2 regions of the Adlercreutzia sp. DFI.6.23 genome follow, and region 1 is predicted to be linked to the other one. Evidence: riboswitches for the same ligand, from Rfam matches in the RefSeq annotation. Region 1 holds a riboswitch; the other holds the start of a gene.
What was found. A riboswitch is a leader RNA that binds a small molecule or an ion and turns the genes downstream of it on or off. The one in region 1 is predicted to bind thiamine pyrophosphate.

Region 1 (5,547 bases):
GACGTCACCTACTTCGCCTTCGACTTCGGTCCGAAGCCCTACAACACCGGCAACGGCATGCGCGACATCGCCGATTGGGCCGAGCAGCAGGGCGTCGAGATCTTCTACTCCACCCCGGCCGCCCAACTCGTGCAGGACGAGTCCGGCGCCGTGACCGCCGTCATCGCCGAGGGCGCCGACGGCTACATCCAGTTCAATGCCGCCAAAGGCGTCATCGTGGCCACGGGCGACTACGAGAACGACGACGAAATGATGGCCTACTACGAGCCGGCCATGGCCAACATCTACCGCAAGGAGCAGAACAAGACCGGCGACGGCCAGAAGATGATGGTGTGGGCGGGCGCCTGCATGGAGGACGCCTGCGGCTCCAAGGTGCAGCACGACTTCGACGCCGGCCCGGGCTCCATGGCCGACATGCCGTTTTTGGCCGTGAAGAACGACGGCTCGCGCTTCTGCAACGAGGCCACCTGCGAGATGGCCGTCATGGGCAACTTCCTGCGCAGCGAGGCCGACCAGGGTTGGTACAGCCAGATCTTCGACAGCAACTACATGGCCGACACCGAGGGCTGGCCGGGAGTGGCCCTGCCGCCCGAGGCCATGGCGAGCTACATGCCCGAGGTCGAGGGCGAGAAGACCGGCGTCTACGAGAGCCTCATCAACACCTTCTCTGCCGATACCCTGGAAGAGCTCGGCCAGAAGCTCGGCCTGACCGACGTCGACGCCTTCGTGAAGACTGTCGAGCGCTACAACGAGCTGGCCGAGAAGGGCATCGATGAGGACATGGGCAAGCCGGCCCAGTTCCTGAAGGCCATCAAGCAGCCCCCCTTCTACGGCATCCATCGCCACATCGGCCTGTCCACCATCATTCACGGCGTGAACGTGAACAAGGACATGCAGGCGCTGAACGCCGACGGCGAGCCCATCGAGGGCCTGTACGCCATCGGCAACTGCGCCGGCAACTTCTTCGGCAGCCCCGACTACCCCATGACCGTGCCCGGCCTCTCCCTCGGCCGCTGCCACACCCAGGGCTACGTCGTCGGCCGCGCCGTGGCCAGCAAGTAGGCCGCCTCTCGCAGCAACGGTGCGGGCCCCTCCCGACTTTCCGCACCCTCCCAGCATCACCCTCCCAAGTGCACGGGGCGCCATCGAGCGCCCCGTCGCTTTTCTCGGCCACTCTTTGACCTGAAAGATTCAGCCAGCTCCGAAAAAAAAGGGGGGGCCGCCATGAACCATCCAAACACGGCCAGCCGAAGCCAAAAATAGAAGTTTGGTATCCGACCATAACCGCCAGAGCCAAAGACCGAGATTTGGTATCTTTTTGCATGAAAATCTAGGCAAAATTTCTGGGTTTGGTATCTTTCGACGCCAAGTTTGGCGGTTTGGTACCCGTCCTTTTCCAAAAACCAGGGGTTTGGTACCCGAAAGTTCTAACGCGGAGTTTTCTGACCTGGGGTTTCTTTAGGATCTGGGTACCAAACTGCGAGAGTTGGCCGAATTCGGGGTACCAAACCCCCTCATCTTGCCAAAGACAGGCGCGAAAATCCTTGCCGGGTACCAAAGTGCCGTTTTTGGCATTACGCTCTTTGGCAACGCCTATTTTCTTTATGGAAAGACGCTTCCGCAAGCATCCTTCCGCAAAACGCTACAGAGCCCGTGCGATGGTGCCGCCGCCGAGGACGATGTCGCCTTCGTAGAGGACGGCGGCCTGTCCTGGGGCAGCGGCGCGCTGGGGCTCGTCGAAGGCGACGGTCAGCTCGTCAACACCAGTCTGCTCGGCCACCGCCGGCACCGGGTGCTGGCGGTAGTGAGTCTTCACCAGCACCTCGCGCGGACCTTGCCAAACGTCGCCGCTGATGAAGTTCATATCGCTAGCCACTACCCCCACGCTGAGCAGCTCGTCCTTAAAGCCAACAATGAGCCGGTTGGCGGCCGTGTCTTTCGCCAGCACATACAAAGGCTCGCGCGCCGCTATGCCAAGGCCTTTGCGCTGCCCGATGGTGTAGCGGATGAGCCCCGCGTGCTCCCCGAGCACGCGCCCTTCCCGATCCACGATCTCCCCCGGGTTGAAAGCAGTGTCCGCGCCACAGCGGCCCTCGATGAACCCCGCATAGTCGCCGTCGGGCACGAAGCAGATGTCCTGGCTCTCGGGCTTCGCCGCCGTGACGAAGCCGCGGGCGCGGGCCAGCTCGCGCACCTCGCCTTTGGTCAGCTCGCCCAGGGGAAACAGCATATGGGCCAGCGTGTCCTGGGTAAGGTGGTACAGCACGTAGCTTTGGTCCTTGGCGGGGTCGCATGCCCGCAGAAGCTGCCAGCGTCCCGTGGCCGCATCCCACCGGCGCCGGGCGTAGTGCCCCGTGGCCACGTAGTCGAGCCCCAGCTCGCGGCGGCGCTGCTGGAGAGACTCGAACTTCAAGAACCGATTGCAGGCGATGCAAGGGTTGGGCGTGCGGCCCTCGAGATAGGCGTCGCAGAAGAGGCGTACCACCGCCGCATCGAAGCGATCGCGCAGGTCGAAGGCGTCGTGGGGGATGCCGAGGCGGCGGCATACCTCCCGCGCGTCTTCCACATCGCGCGACGACCCGCAGGTCGATTTCTGGTCGTCCCGCAGCACCATCGTCGCGCCGCGCACGGCACAGCCCGCTTCCTGCAACAGCAGCGCGCACACGGAGCTATCGACGCCCCCCGACATCGCCGCCATTACGCCGGACGTCCCGGGCGCCATAGCCGTCTCCCTGTCATCTTCGAAAGTCATGGGGCGCATCATAACACAGCACGCCGAAACGCCAATCATCCTTCGCTATGGGCAACCTCTTATCCCGACGATGGCCCACAGCAGCTCTCTTGGCTCCCTCTCCCCGTTTTTCCCTGTTTCTTCGCCTCTTGAAAGGCACGAGCGAATTCCTCGCACGCACGTCGAAGCCATCGTGCTAAGCTGAAAGCATGCGGGGGTACCGCTCGGCGGCACGCGAAGCCGTCCCGTGGTTGAGAGGGCGCAGGCGCCCAACCCTTCGAACCTGTCAGCTAACACTGTCGTAGGGAGCATGCTCGCCAAGCACAAGGGGCGTTGTCCTGCGGGGAGCGCCTTTTTTGGCGCGGCCCGCAGGACAACGCTCCGGCTTCCGGAAAGGAACCGCCATGTCCGAACATTCCACTACCACCGCCTCCCCCACCCGCACTGAAGCGGAACTGCGGACGCTCATGGCCCGCGCCGTGCGCGAGGTGCGCGAGACGAACCCGCTCGCGCCTTCTATCACCAACACCGTGACCCAGAGCTTCGTCGCCAACGCCCAGTTGGCCGTCGGCGGCTCGGCGGCCATGGTGTATTTGCCCGACGAGGGCGAGTGCGTCGCCGCCCTGGGAGGGGCCGTCTACATCAACCTGGGCACGCTCATGCCCGTCTACGAGCAGACGGTTCCCGCCACGGCGCGCGCCTGCGCGGCCGCGGCCACGCCCTGGGTGCTCGACCCGGTGGGCGTGGGCATCGGCAGCCTGCGCACTCGGCTCATCGAGGCCGTGCGCGAGAATCCGCCGACCATTTTGCGCGGCAACGCCTCGGAGATCATCGCCGTGGCCGACCTGTGGGGGCTTGGCGGCAACTCGGCCGATGGCGCTTCCGGCGACGGCCCCCGCGGCGTCGATAGCACTGATTCCGTGGATGCCGCCGAGCGCGCCGCCGTGGCGTGCGCCCGCTTCACGGGAGGCGCGGTAGCCGTTTCCGGCGCTACCGACCTTGTCACTGACGGCGTGCAGGTGGCGCGGCTCTCCGGCGGCTCGCCCCTCATGACCTGCATCACCGGCTCTGGCTGCTCGCTGGGCGGCGTATGCGCCGTTTACGCCTGCGTGGCCGATCCCTTCGTGGCAGCGCTCACCGCAACGGCCGCCTACAACCTGGCCGGCCTGCGCGCGGCCGAAACCTGCGACGGTCCGGGCAGCTTCCAAGTCGCCTTCCTCAATGCCCTCTACAACCTCACCACCGAAGAAGTGACTGAGGCGCCTCTGGCACTCACCAGCACATCAGCCGTGTAATCCCATAGCGATAGCCCGCAAACCTCGAAGCCGCATTTGCAACCAAAGAGAAAGGCCGCCCTATGAACACCCTTGCTGCCGTTGCCATCGCGCCCTTCGGCGTGGGAGACGAGCTCGCGCCCTATGTGGCCGAGGCCATCCGCGTCATCCGCGACTCCGGCCTGTCCCACCGCACCACCTCCATGTTCACCGAGATCGAGGGCGACTGGGACGAGGTCATGGCCGTCGTACGCGACGCGACCATGGCCCTCGCCGACCAGGGCGTTCGCACCGAGGTCATCCTGAAGGCCGACATCCGGCCGGGGCACACCGACACCCTGCACACCAAGGTCGAGAAGGTGGAGGCACTGCTGGCCGAGTAGGGGTTCGTCCACAACTTTCCATCATCTGCATGGAGGCCCTTGCGCTTTCGCGTTGGCCCGCTATGATGCTGCCCGAAATACGACACGAAGCGAAAGAGGTTCCATGCTCCGCAAGATTATTCACATCGACGAGGACAAGTGCACCGGCTGCGGCCTGTGCGTCGACGCGTGCCACGAGGGCGCCATCGCCATGGTCGACGGCAAGGCGCGCCTGGTACGCGACGACTATTGCGACGGGCTGGGCGACTGCCTGCCGGCCTGCCCCACCGACGCCATCTCCTTCGTCGAGCGGGAAGCCGCTCCCTACGACGAGGCTGCCGTGGCGGCACACCTGGCCGCCCGCAACGGCGGCGCGACGGCTGGCAGCGTTCCGGCCGCGGCCGAGCACCGCAGCGGCTGTCCCGGCTCGGCCGCTCGCACCCTCATCGACGACGCTCCGAAGCCGGCGCCGTCGCCTGCGCACCAGGGCGGATGCCCCGGTTCCCGCAGCCGCTCCCTGAACGGCGCCTCGGCACCGGCCCCCACGCCGGCCGGCCGCGCCGCTGCTCCGGCCGCTGCCGGCGCGCTTTCCGCCGTGGCCGCCGCTCTGCCGAACCGCTTGGCTCAGTGGCCGTGCCAGATCAAGCTCGTACCGGTGCAGGCCCCCTACTACCAGGGCCGCGGGCTGCTTATCGCCGCCGACTGCACCGCGTTTGCCTGCGCCAGCTTCCACGAGCGCTTCATGAGCGGCAACGTCACCATCATCGGCTGCCCCAAGCTGGACGAGGGCTCCTACACCGACAAGCTCGCCGCCATCATCGCCGCCAACGACATCACCTCGGTCACCGTCGCCCGCATGGAGGTGCCCTGCTGCGGCGGCCTCGAGCGCGCCGCCGCCGAGGCCTGCGCCCAGTCGGGCAAGGACATCCCCTTCGAAGTGGTCACCTTCGCCGTCAACGGCGACGTCATCGGCTAGGCACGGGCGCCCAGCTCGACCATAACCGCCTCCGAGACGATCCCGGCTACCTCCGGGATCGTCTCTTCTTCCAAGGAAGAGAAGCTCATCACGAAGGCGGGATGGCGCCGACCCCTCCCCTCGCTGCACCCAGACCGCACCTCGTCGCATACCCTTCGGGCACCCTCGACTTCGCGAGCCTCGCACCGGCAGCCTACCGTTTCG
Region 2 (5,547 bases), on a different contig from region 1:
AGGACTCGCCGAGCTGGCCGTTCAGATTCGCGCTCAGCTTCCCGCCGAGGACGCCGCCGTTTTCACGGAGCTCTCCATGGGCATGAGCGACGACTGGCGCGAGGCGGTACCTCTGGGGGCCACCATTGTTCGCGTTGGACGGGCCATCTTTAGTGAATCTTATCAGGAGTAGCCTTCAAGCTGGTATGATGATCGAGAACACTGCGGGGCCGCAAGCGCCCCTTTAGACCTTAGAACCACGGCGGGCGGCACCGCCCACACGAAGCAGGAGGCTCCATGGACGGCAAGAGCATGTTCGGCGACATCAAGTCGAAGCTGGGTTTCGGCCGTAAGAACGATTACGAGGAGTTCTACGAGGACTACGAGGAATTCGAAGAGGGCGACGACTACGGCGAGTACGGCTACGACGAGTCCTACGAGCGCACGTCCGGCTCGGCCTACGATCCCTACGACTCGGTGACCACCCGCGAGCCCGGCGAGCGCTCTCGCAGCCGCTCCTCCATGCCGCGTCTTGTCTCCATCGACGACGTGCGTGCCCGCACGGCGGTGCCCACGCTGCCTGACGACGACGCGCCCGCGAGCCGGCGCGGCTCCTCCAGCTCGTTCCGCACGATGGTCGACTCATCGCTGCCGCCGCAGATGACCCCGGAGGGCACGGCTGCCGCCTCGGCTGCCGCCTCGGCGGTGCACCACGCCCGCTCCGAGGGTTTGAACTCACTGTTCGAATCCACCACGCCTCCGGCCGATACGCGCTCGACGAGCTCGCGGGGCTCCTCTGCTTCCAGCTCGCGCTTCACGCCGTCGCGCACGTTGAAGGTGGTGGCTCCCGGCGCCTATAACGACGCCGAGGCCGTCTCCACCGCGCTGAAGCTCGGCAACGCCGTGGTGCTGAACCTGGCAGCGACCCCCGATGCGCTGGCCAAGCGCATCCTGGACTTCTCCTTCGGTGTGGCCAGCGCTCTGGACGCCAACGTGGAATGCGTGGGCAACAAGGTGTTCGCCCTCACTCGCATCGACGAGCTCACCGAGGCCGAGCGCTCCTACCTGCGCACCCAGGGCATCATCTAGCGCCCGACACGCCCTCAAGACCTTCCGATAAAGGAGCCTGCTAACTATGCTGACCTACCTCCTCGTGAGATTGGCCGACGCCTACTCCATGATCATCTTCATCTACGTGATGATGTCCTGGCTGCCGAACACCCAAAGCGGCATCATCGGCGACATCTATCGCGCTTTGGGCAAGTTGTGCGACCCGTATTTGAACTTGTTCCGAAAATTGATCCCGCCCCTTGGAGGAATGGTGGACGTGACTCCCATCATCGCTCTGCTTGTATTACAATTCGGGGTACGTTTGCTGGTGATGATTTTCTAAATTCAGACGGCCGGCATTCCGACGTGTCAGCGACGTAACATCGTAAGAAACTGAGGTACCTACATGGCAATCACCGCTTCCGACATCCACAATCAGAGCTTCTCCATCGACCGCAAAGGCTACGATGTGGATGAAGTGGACGTGTTCCTCGAGCATGTCGCCGACGAGATCGATATTTTGAACGACACGATCGCGCACCTCCAGGATCAGCTGGAGGCCGATCGTTTCAGCGGCTTCGACGCGCCTGCCGCTTCCACGGTGGCCATCACCGAGGTGGCCGCGGCGACCGTCGACACCTCCGAGTACGACGCTCAGCTCGCCCAGAAGGACGCTATCATCGCCGATCTGGAGCGCCAGCTTTCCGACAAGCGCGCCGACGACAATGCCATTGCCCAGGCTCTCATCATCGCCCAGCGCTCGGCCGACGAGATTCTCGCCAAGGCCAACGCGAACGCCACCGAGACCATTCAGGACGCCCGCGACGAGGCCCAGCGCATCATCGATCGCGCCAACACCGATCGCCAGGACGTCATCGACGCCATCCGCAAGCTGCAGGACGATCGCGAGGATGCCCGCGAGGAGTACGCCGACCTGCTGAAGGATATCATCTCCGATGCCTCGCGCAAGCTGGCCGACATCGGCGCCAACGTGCCGGCTGCCGCTACGGCGCTGGATGGCGAGTACGACGTGGTGCCCGGCCTCACCGGCAACTTCGAGATCGACGAGTACGTGGCGCCTTCCGCCTATGTGACGCCTCAGGCTCCGGCCGCCGCCACCCCGGTTGCCTCTCCCTACGAGAAGGATCTCTCCGGCTTCGGCGACGCCGACGACTTCGAGTTCGAGGAAATCGATTAATCAGCCGAGAAAATCTAGCTGGTATGTAAGAACCGCCTTATTGGGCGGTTCTTCTTATTACTTGGTCTTTTGTCTTACCCGTTCGCCCAAGGAAGTCAGCGAGGTGCCTGTCGGAACCGCAGCATCGACGTAGTTCGTTTGCCGTCAGGCAAACGAAACAAAGAGGCGAGCGGGCCTGTAAGCCGGGTTCTGTCGGGGACGGCCATTTATCTCGAACGCGAGTCGCCCCGCGTCTCTAGCACGCAACCCGAGCGCACGGCGGGCCACCGTATGGCGCTCCTATTTGCGCTTGCTCCAGATGGGGTTTGCCAAGCCGCGACGTTGCCGCCGCGCTGGTGCGCTCTTACCGCACCGTTTCAGCTTTTCTCCTGTGTCGCGCATGCGGCTCGCACCGCATGTTCCGAGCAGGGGAGTCTTCTTTTCTGTGGCACTTTCCGTCGGGTCGCCCCGCCCAGCCGTTAGCTGGCATCTTGCCCTGCGGAGCCCGGACTTTCCTCGCACCCCTGAGGGGGTACGCGACCGTCTGGCCCGCTCGCCTGTGGTATTGTAGCAGAAAGAGCGGCGCTGCTGCGGATTCCACAGAAGGGCCGTCGGCGCTCAAACCTTTCCGCTCAGCTCGGTTCTGCCGTTGGGCTTTCTGGTTCGCCCTGGAAGGAAGAGGAGGAATGATGACCACGTACGCCCTCGTCGGGGCCTCGGAATTCAATTCCGAGCAGTTTTCCGCCCGCAACGGGGCGGGTGCCTTCGATGCCGTTATCGCCGTGGACGGGGGCTTTGCATCCCTGGCGGCTGTCGGTTGCGCGCCCGATCTGGCCATCGGCGACTTCGACTCGCTGGGATACGTGCCCGAGGGGGTGGAAGTGCTTGCGTTCCCGCCGGAGAAGGACGCCTCCGACATGGAGCTGGCCCTCGGCGAGGCCGTCGCCCGCGGCGCCGATGCCGTGGAGGTCTACGGGGCGCTCGGTGGCCGGCTCGATCATACATTGGCGAATTTGCAACTTCTCGCCTCTTTCGCCGAGCGTGGCCTGACAGTGACGGCGGTGGGGGAGCGTGAGCGCATTGCATTTCTCGTCGGCCCTGGCGAGCTGCGCTTGGATGCGGCGGGTGCGGGCATCGTGTCGGTGTTCTCGCTCACCGACGTTTCAACGGGAGTTGTGGAGGAGGGCCTGAAATACGGCCTTGATGGCGTGGCCCTCACGAACCGCACGAGCTGGGGCCTTTCCAACGAATTTATCGGAACCCCGGCCCGCATTGCCCTGGAAAGCGGCACGCTGGCAGTGTTTCTGCCGCTGTAGCGCCGGTCGGTTTTCTATACTGATCGCACAACCATATACCTGGGGAGCTTGCAGCCGCGCGGCGGCCGGGCAGGCTGAGAGGGGGCGCCGTGCACGCCCCGACCCGCCGAACCTGATATGGGTAATGCCAACGAAGGGAGTTTCCATGACTGACCACCAGTCTGCCGGCGCCGTTGCTGCGCCGAACGTCGCTCGCACGTGCGCCGCATCGAGCGACGTTCGGCCAATCACTCAGATCGATTTCGCTCGCGCCGGCATCGTCACGCCGCAGATGGCCGCTGTTGCCGCCGCCGAGGGCCGCGAGCCGGAGGCCATTCGCGCCGCCGTGGCCGCCGGGCACATCGCCATCCCGGCCAACATCCATCACGCAAGCCTCGCGCCGGCCGGCGTCGGTTCCACGTTGGAGGGCGTGCCGCTTTCCACGAAGGTGAACGTGAACCTCGGCATCTCGGGCGATTTGGCCGATGAGGCCCTGGAATGGGAGAAGGTGGACGTGGCTCTGGAACTGGGCGCCGATGCCATCATGGATCTCTCCAACTCCGGCAAGACACGTGCCTTCCGCCGTGCGCTCGTCGAGAAATCGCCGGCCATGATTGGCACGGTGCCCATGTACGACGCCATCGGCTACTTGGAAAAGGCGCTCATTGCCATTACGCCCGAGGATTTCCTGGAAGTGGTGCGCGCCCACGCCGAGGACGGGGTCGATTTCGTCACCATTCACGCCGGCATGAACCGCCGGGTCATCGAGTCGTTCAAAGAGACGGGGCGACTCACCAATATCGTATCGCGAGGAGGGTCGCTCATCTTCGCCTGGATGGAGGCCACTGGTCGTGAGAACCCCTTCTATGAGTACTACGACGAGGTGCTGGCTATCTTGCACGAGCACGATGTGTGCATCTCCATCGGTGATGCCATGCGCCCCGGCAGCGGCTACGACGCCACGGATGCCGGGCAGATCGCCGAGCTCATCGAGATCGGCAAGCTCACCCGCCGCGCGTGGGATGCCGGCGTGCAGGTGATGGTGGAAGGCCCCGGGCATATGGCGCTCGATGAGATCGCCGCCAACATGAAGCTGGAGAAGAGGCTGTGCCACCAGGCGCCCTTCTACGTGCTGGGGCCGCTTGTGACCGATATCGCCCCGGGCTACGACCACATCACGGCGGCCATCGGCGGGGCTATTGCGGCTTCTTCCGGCGCCGACTTCCTCTGCTACGTGACGCCGGCCGAGCATTTGCGCCTGCCGAATGCGAACGACGTGCGCGAGGGGCTGGTGGCCACGAAGATCGCCGCCCATGCCGCCGACATCGCCAAGGGCGTGCCCGGCGCCCGCGACCGCGACAACCGTATGAGCGATGCGCGTCGCCGCGTGGCCTGGGGCGAGATGTTCGACCTGTCGCTCGATCCGGCCCGCGCCCGCGCCGTCTTCGAAAGCGCACCTCCCTCTACCGAGGGCACCTGCACCATGTGCGGCAAGATGTGCGCCATGAAAACCGTGAACGACATCATGGACGGGCTCGTCGTCGACTTGGACGCGGAATAGACGCCCCTCGGGCACAAGGAGCGGGGTCGGGCCGTCCTTCTCGCTCGATTAGGGCAAGAAATTCGAGTTGTTAGACTTTTCTGACAGAGCAACTTGCGGAAACGCTGCATCGTAAAGGCCCGACCAGGTGTTTTCGCAGCGCTTTTCGCTTGCTTGTCCGGCATCGCGCTTGCGTGATGTCTAACAACTCGAAAAAAGCGATCGAAACGGGTACCCAATTTGGAACGAGGAGTGAATATGCCTGCACGGGAACGTGGAAAGTGGTCGGCGGAGGCTATTCGCCGTGCCTTGAAGCTGTACGCGGTGACGGACAACGCGTGGCTGGGGGAGCGGACGCTGACGGAATGCGTGGAAGAGGCGCTCGCGGGGGGTGCGACCTTCGTGCAGCTGCGCGACAAGCAGGCAACTGGCGAGGCGCTTCAGGCCGAGGCCGCGGAGCTGCTCGCGCTCTGCCGCGCGGCCGGCGTGCCCTTCGTGGTGAACGA

Region 2: linked by a shared signal. The riboswitch ahead of thiC (phosphomethylpyrimidine synthase ThiC) and the one ahead of thiM (hydroxyethylthiazole kinase) in region 1 are both predicted to bind thiamine pyrophosphate.

Annotation. Positions count from the first base shown of each region.
Region 1 is NZ_JANGBP010000009.1:28,057-33,603, reverse strand. Features, by position in the region: gene NE591_RS09315 (FAD-binding protein) at 1-1,062, shown strand, start outside; gene mnmA (tRNA 2-thiouridine(34) synthase MnmA) at 1,643-2,722, opposite strand; TPP riboswitch at 2,935-3,056, shown strand; gene thiM (hydroxyethylthiazole kinase) at 3,136-4,026, shown strand; gene NE591_RS09300 (MTH1187 family thiamine-binding protein) at 4,089-4,388, shown strand; gene NE591_RS09295 (ATP-binding protein) at 4,492-5,343, shown strand; gene NE591_RS09290 (PLP-dependent aminotransferase family protein) at 5,340-5,547, opposite strand, start outside.
Region 2 is NZ_JANGBP010000005.1:230,166-235,712, forward strand. Features, by position in the region: gene NE591_RS06930 (YggS family pyridoxal phosphate-dependent enzyme) at 1-172, shown strand, start outside; gene NE591_RS06935 (cell division protein SepF) at 277-1,068, shown strand; gene NE591_RS06940 (YggT family protein) at 1,115-1,372, shown strand; gene NE591_RS06945 (DivIVA domain-containing protein) at 1,436-2,227, shown strand; RNA gene rnpB (RNase P RNA component class A) at 2,390-2,762, opposite strand; gene NE591_RS06955 (thiamine diphosphokinase) at 2,893-3,522, shown strand; TPP riboswitch at 3,553-3,678, shown strand; gene thiC (phosphomethylpyrimidine synthase ThiC) at 3,668-5,062, shown strand; gene thiE (thiamine phosphate synthase) at 5,300-5,547, shown strand, end outside.